Regions from separate parts of the Blautia sp. OF09-25XD genome, predicted to be linked through region 2. Evidence: predicted binding sites of a transcription regulator. Region 2 holds the regulator's gene; the other holds the start of a gene.

Region 1 (3,418 bases), on a different contig from region 2:
AACGAATATCTCTGCGGCAGAACACCGAACCCGTGTATCGCCTGCAACCGCTATGTGAAATGGGAGCGTTGCTTCAGCGCAGTCTTTCCATTGGAGCGGACTACATTGCGACCGGACATTATGCAAGAATCGAACAGCTTGCCAATGGACGGTATGCGATTGCAAATTCGGTAACAGCGGCAAAAGACCAGACGTATGCACTGTATAATCTGACCCAGGAGCAGCTTTCGCATACGCTGATGCCGGTCGGAGACTACACAAAAGATCAGATTCGTGAGATTGCAGCAAAAATCGGTCTTCCGGTAGCAAAAAAGAAGGATTCCCAGGAAATCTGCTTCGTGCCGGATCAGGATTACGCTTCCTTTATCCAGAACGAGACAGGAATCGTGGCACCGAAAGGCAATTTCGTGAATACAAAGGGTGAAATCCTCGGTACCCATGAGGGGATTACCCATTACACCGTAGGACAGCGCCGCGGACTCGGCCTTCCGATGGGACACCGCGTGTTCGTACTGGAAATCCGTCCGGAGACGAACGAGGTTGTGGTCGGCGAAAATGAAGAGGTTTTCGCAAAAGTAGTAAAAGCAAACAAAGTAAACTATATGGCAATTCCGCCGCTGGAACTTGGAGAAGAGCTCTCCTGCACCGCAAAAATCCGGTACGGGCACAAAGGGTCCCCGTGCGTGATCAAACGGACCGGGGAAGATGAGATTACCTGTACCTTCCCGGACGGCGTGCGTGCTCCGACACCGGGACAGGCTGTTGTCTTCTACGTGGACGGCTGTGTCGGCGGAGGCGGAACGATTACGGAGGCCGAAAGATGAAAATAGCGGACTGTCATATGCACAGTTTCTTTTCAAGTGACAGCGAAGCACCAACAGAAGAGATGGTAAAACGGGCAGTCGAGCTGGGACTTCCGGCAATCTGCCTGACGGATCACTACGATATGGATTACAGTACCGGCGAGTTCCAGCTCGATACACCGGCATATGCGGCAAAAATCCGGGAACTGCAGGAAAAATACCGCGACAAAATCGATATCCGATTCGGCGTGGAACTGGGACTGCAGCTCCACTTAAAAGAACGGATGGAAGAGTATGTAAATGCGTGGCCGTTCGACTATGTGATCGGCTCCATGCATGTCATTGACGGAAAAGACCCCTATTATGAGGATGCTTTCCCGGACTGGACAGCAGAAGAGCTGTACCGGGCGTATTTTCGGGCTACAGCAGAAAATATCCGGTTCTTCCACAATTTCCAGACGCTTGGTCATCTGGATTATGTGGTACGCTACTGCAGAGAAAAGGGAAAAGATTACAGCTACCGCGCATTTGCGGACGAGATCGATACCATTTTAAAAGAGCTGATTCAGTACGATATCGCGCTGGAAATCAACACCGGCGGCTACAAGGCAGGCCTTGGCGTGCCGAATCCGACGCCGGATGTCATCAGAAGATACCGGGAACTGGGCGGCGAAAAGATCACCTTCGGTGCCGATGCCCACAAACCGGAACATATAGCGTTTCATTTCGCGGACGCGTCAGCTATCGCGCAGGAAGCCGGATTCCGGTACTACGTGCGGTTTAAAGAGAAAAAGCCGGAATATCTGCCGATCCAATAGAAAACACGCAGGAAAAGCCGGAAAAAGCCCCAGAAAGGCTGGATTCCGGCTCTTTCTGCAATAGACGGATCTTTCGAAATTTTGCAGAAATACGGATTGGCATCCGGCTTCTTCACAAATTTTAGAAATAATTTCGTATTTTCTTGAAAATAGAACTTGAATTTTCCGACGAAATTAGGTATTATACAGATAAGGTTGATGTTTCTTTAACAAAGTACAGAGACTCAAAATTAAAATTCACTTTTTAGGAGGAATTGAAAATCATGGCAGTAAAAGTAGCAATCAATGGTTTTGGCCGTATCGGACGTCTTGCATTCAGACAGATGTTTGGAGCAGAAGGTTATGAAGTAGTAGCAATCAACGATTTAACATCCCCGAAGATGTTAGCTCATCTGTTAAAATATGACTCTTCTCAGGGAAAATATGCTCTGGCTGATACCGTAACATCCGATGAAGATTCCATCACAGTAGATGGCAAAAACATCAAAATCTATGCTTTCCCGGATGCTAACAACTGCCCATGGGGAGAGCTTGGCGTAGACGTAGTTCTGGAGTGCTCCGGATTCTACACCTCCAAAGCAAAAGCTCAGGCACACATCAATGCAGGCGCTCGTAAAGTAGTTATCTCCGCTCCGGCTGGTAACGACCTTCCGACCATCGTTTACAATGTAAACCATGAGACCCTGACAGCAGACGATAACATCATCTCCGCTGCATCCTGCACCACAAACTGCCTTGCACCTATGGCAAAAGCTCTGAACGAACTGGCTCCGATCAAATCCGGTATCATGGTTACTATCCATGCTTACACTGGAGATCAGATGACTCTGGACGGACCGCAGAGAAAAGGCGATCTGAGAAGATCCCGTGCAGCTGCAGTTAACATCGTTCCAAACAGCACCGGTGCTGCAAAAGCAATCGGCCTTGTTATTCCGGAACTGAACGGCAAACTGATCGGTTCTGCACAGCGTGTTCCAACCCCAACCGGTTCTACCACAATCCTTACAGCAGTTGTAGAAGGAACTGTAACTGTTGACGAGATCAACGCAAAAATGAAAGCATCTGCAACCGAGTCCTTCGGATACAACACAGATGAAATCGTATCCAGCGACATCGTTGGTATGAGATATGGTTCTCTGTTCGATGCAACTCAGACTATGGTTCTTCCGCTGGACAACGGAACAACAGAGGTACAGGTTGTTTCTTGGTATGATAACGAGAACTCCTACACAAGCCAGATGGTTCGTACCATCAAATACTTCAGCGAGTTAGCATAATTTAACAAACTGAACGGCAAAATTTCAGAGCCCAAAGGGTCCGGTCTGTTAAGGACCGGGCCCTTTTTGCGAATGCGGCGGAAAAATACGGCACAAAAACAGCCCTTTTCCGTGTGCAAAAATTATAAACTGCATTTTTAAATAAGGACCGCGATGCCGCAAAAACAAAGAAACGGCGCGGCAGATGCAGTTGGATATATGGAGGGAAACGCCCATGTTAAACAAAAAAACCGTAGATGATATCAACGTAAAAGGAAAAAGAGTCCTTGTAAGATGTGACTTCAACGTTCCGCTGATCGATGGAAAAATCACAGATGAGAACCGTCTGGTAGCAGCTCTTCCAACGATCAAAAAACTGATCGCTGACGGCGGAAAAGTAATTCTCTGCTCTCATCTTGGAAAACCGAAAGGAGAACCAAAACCAGAGCTTTCTCTTGCACCGGTTGCAGTTCGCCTTTCCGAGCTTCTTGGACAGGAAGTTAAATTTGCAGCAGATCCTGAGGTTGTAGGACCGAACGCA
Region 2 (3,418 bases):
TGCAGTCTGATTGATAAAGTAACGGTCGTGGGAAACGTACAGTACCGTTCCAGTGTAATCCTTCAGCGCGTTTTCCAGAATCTCCTTTGATACGATATCGAGGTGGTTGGTCGGCTCGTCGAGGATCAGGAAGTTGGCGTTCGAGAGCATCAGCTTGGCAAGAGAAATTCGTCCGCGCTCACCGCCGCTCAAGGTATGAATCGGTTGGAAGACATCGTCGTTTGTAAACAGGAAGGCGGCCAGCACATTTCGGATTTCGGTGTTTGTCAGATACGGATACGCGTCGGAAATCTCCTGGAAAATGGTCTTTTCCATGTGGAGCACCTGATGCTCCTGATCGTAGTAACCGATCTGTACACGGCTTCCAAGTGTAAAAGAGCCGGCATCCGGGCGGATGACTTCGTTTAAGATCTTTAAGATCGTCGTTTTTCCCGTTCCGTTGTTTCCGATGATTGCGACGCGCTCCCCGCGCTTGATTTCGAAATTCAGATCCTGGAAAAGCGTCTGTCCCGGGAAGGCTTTGGAGAGGTGCTCGACGGTCAGCACATCGTTTCCGCTTGTGATGCGCGGTTCCAGACGGATCCGCATATCGGAGCGTACTTCGGTCGGCTTTTCCAGCACATCCATTTTGTCCAGCATTTTTTCACGGCTCTCGGCGCGTTTGATGGATTTCTCGCGGTTGAAAGATTTCAGCTTTGCAATGACTTCTTCCTGATGGTGGATTTCCTGCTGCTGGTTGACCCAGGCATGGTAAGCGGCTTCACGGAGCATTGCTTTTTTTTGACTGTAGGCGGTATAGTTTCCCTCAAAAGTTGTTACTTTTTTATTGTCCACTTCAACGACTTTTGTGACAACGCGGTCGAGAAAGTAACGGTCATGGGAGACGATCAGGACGGCTCCGCTGTAATTTAAAAGATACGTTTCGAGCCAGGAGATCGAGTCCATATCGAGGTGGTTGGTCGGCTCGTCGAGCAGAATGATGTCCGGTTTGGTGAGCAGCAGTTTACCAAGTGCCACGCGGGTCTTCTGACCGCCGGAGAGGGAGTCCACCTGTTTTTCAAAATCGCTCTCGGAAAAGCCAAGACCTTTTAAAACACCGACGACTTCACTGCGGTACGCGTATCCGTTTTCCAGTTCAAAGGTATGGGAGAGGCGGGTGTAGGTGGAAAGAAGTTCATCCAGCTCTGCACCGGATTTTGTATTCATATCACTTTCCATCTGACGGAGGCGTTCCTCCATATCGATCAGATTCTGTTTCGCGGTCAGCACTTCCTGGTAAATGGAAAGGTGTCCGGTCAGATCCTGATGCTGGGCGAGATAGCCCATCGTCTTTCCTTTGGAGAGGATGACCTCTCCCTCATCGGCCCTCATTTCGCCGATGATGATTTTTAACAGCGTCGATTTTCCGGCACCGTTGATGCCGACCAGTGCGGTTTTTTCGCGTTCTTCTATATGAAAAGATGCATTTTTGATAATTTCCGTTGTCCCGAATGCTTTCGAGATATTCTGACATGCAAGAATCATGTGGTTCCTCCAGATAACATATTTCTGTATTTTGACATAATACACCATCCTTATTATAGAGAGTAATACACAAAATTTCAAGAAATCTTTGACAATTTTCTATCAACCATATATAATATGAATATATGCAGGTGTAAATAAGGAGGAATTTATCTTGGAAGAAAAAGGAATTTCGCGGGCAGTTATCAAAAGACTTCCTAGATATTATCGTTACCTGGGCGAATTGCTGGAGGACGGAGTAGAACGGATCTCTTCCGGTGAGCTGAGCGAGCGGATGAAAGTGACAGCTTCCCAGATTCGCCAGGATTTAAATAATTTCGGCGGCTTCGGCCAGCAGGGGTATGGTTATAACGTGCGGTATCTGTACAGCGAGATTGGAAAAATTTTAGGTCTGGACAGAGTCCACAATATGATTTTTGTCGGAGCCGGAAATCTGGGACAGGCGCTTGCTAATTATGCGGCCTTTGAAAGAAGCGGATTCAAAACGGTCGGTATTTTTGACGTCAACCCGGTATTAAAAGGAATCTCCGTGCGCGGAATTGAAATCCGCATGGCGGACGAGCTTCCGGAATTTATCAAGGAACACCATGTAGAGATTGCGGCTTTGACACTGCCAAAAGCAAAAGCGGTAGAGATGGCAGAGATTCTCGTGGACAACGGTGTAAAAGCAATCTGGAATTTTGCACATACCGATCTAAACTTAAAACTTCCGAAAGATGTGATCGTCGAGAACGTCCATCTTTCCGAAAGTCTGATGCGTCTCTCCTACAATCTGACCAGATATGAGGCGGAGCATCCAAAGAACAATTAAGAAACCAAAACAAAAGCAGGAGAGTCTTCGGGAAACCGGAGACTTTTTCTGTTCACTTTCCGGATAAGGCAGGAAAAGGAGGAAAAGCGATGAAACGGATTCTTACAGCAGCACAGATGAAGCAGGCAGACCGCAATACGATCGAAACCATGGGGGTACCGTCCCTGGTACTGATGGAGCGCGCAGCGCTGTCCTGCGTGGAGGAGCTTCAAAATGGAACATGGGATACAGGAAAAGTCCTTGCTGTGTGCGGTTCCGGAAATAATGGAGGGGACGGTGCGGCAATTGCACGGATTTTAAAGACGAAAGGGGTGGATGCGGAACTGTTCTGTCTTGGAAATCCGGAAAAATACAGTGAAGGCATGAGAGCACAGAAGAAAATTGCGGAAAATTATGGGGTCCGTGAGGTTAAGAATCCGGATTTCCGGGAATATACTGTTATCATAGATGCCATCTTTGGAATTGGCGTATCCCGTCCGCTGGCAGGGGAGTACCGGAGGGCAGTGGAAGCAATCTGCGCAAGCGGTGTTCCTGTTCTTGCCGTGGACATCCCTTCGGGGATCCACACGGATACCGGAGAGGTCCTTGATGCGGCGGTGAAAGCCAGAGCCACGGTGACATTTGCCTGTGCAAAGCCAGGGCTTCTCTTTGATCCCGGAAAACGATATGCCGGAGAGGTCCTGGTCCGTGATATCGGAATCGGCTTTGATGCAGGAGAAGAGGAGACGCCCTGGTACGGTTCAGTGGAAAAAGAAGATCTGGACCGGTTTCTTACCCGCACGCCGATGGGAAATAAGGGAACCTTCGGAAAGGTGCTGGTACTTGCCGGTTCCGGTGCCATGTGCGGAGCCGCTGTTTTGTGTGCCAGGGCAGTCCTTGCATCCGGTGCCGGCATGGTAAAGGTTGTGACAGAGGAAAGAAACCGTACGCCGCTTTTCTGTGCCCTGCCGGAAGCAATGGCGGATTTCTGGAAGGAGGATGAGCCGCTTCCGGAAGAAGCCCTGCTGCAGGATCTCGCCTGGGCGGACGCTGTTGTTGCGGGACCGGGACTTTCCAAAAGCCGGACGGCAAAAGAACTGCTCG

Evidence for each region. The regulator Rex, encoded in region 2, represses fermentation and respiration genes when NADH is low (regulators of the CRP and FNR family bind a similar motif). The targets are predictions, from matches to a motif close to ATTGTTAANTANTTAACAAT.
Region 1: a site for Rex is predicted at 1,816-1,835, ahead of gap (type I glyceraldehyde-3-phosphate dehydrogenase). Genes of this name have one in related genera too.

The regions. Positions count from the first base shown of each region.
Region 1 is NZ_QUMG01000001.1:101,848-105,265, forward strand. It holds partial or broken gene mnmA (tRNA 2-thiouridine(34) synthase MnmA) at 1-824, shown strand, start outside; gene DXA93_RS00540 (histidinol-phosphatase HisJ family protein) at 821-1,621, shown strand; gene gap (type I glyceraldehyde-3-phosphate dehydrogenase) at 1,885-2,898, shown strand; gene DXA93_RS00550 (phosphoglycerate kinase) at 3,113-3,418, shown strand, end outside.
Region 2 is NZ_QUMG01000005.1:162,567-165,984, reverse strand. It holds gene DXA93_RS06335 (ABC-F family ATP-binding cassette domain-containing protein) at 1-1,524, opposite strand, end outside; gene DXA93_RS06330 (redox-sensing transcriptional repressor Rex) at 1,679-2,335, shown strand; partial or broken gene DXA93_RS06325 (NAD(P)H-hydrate dehydratase) at 2,425-3,418, shown strand, end outside.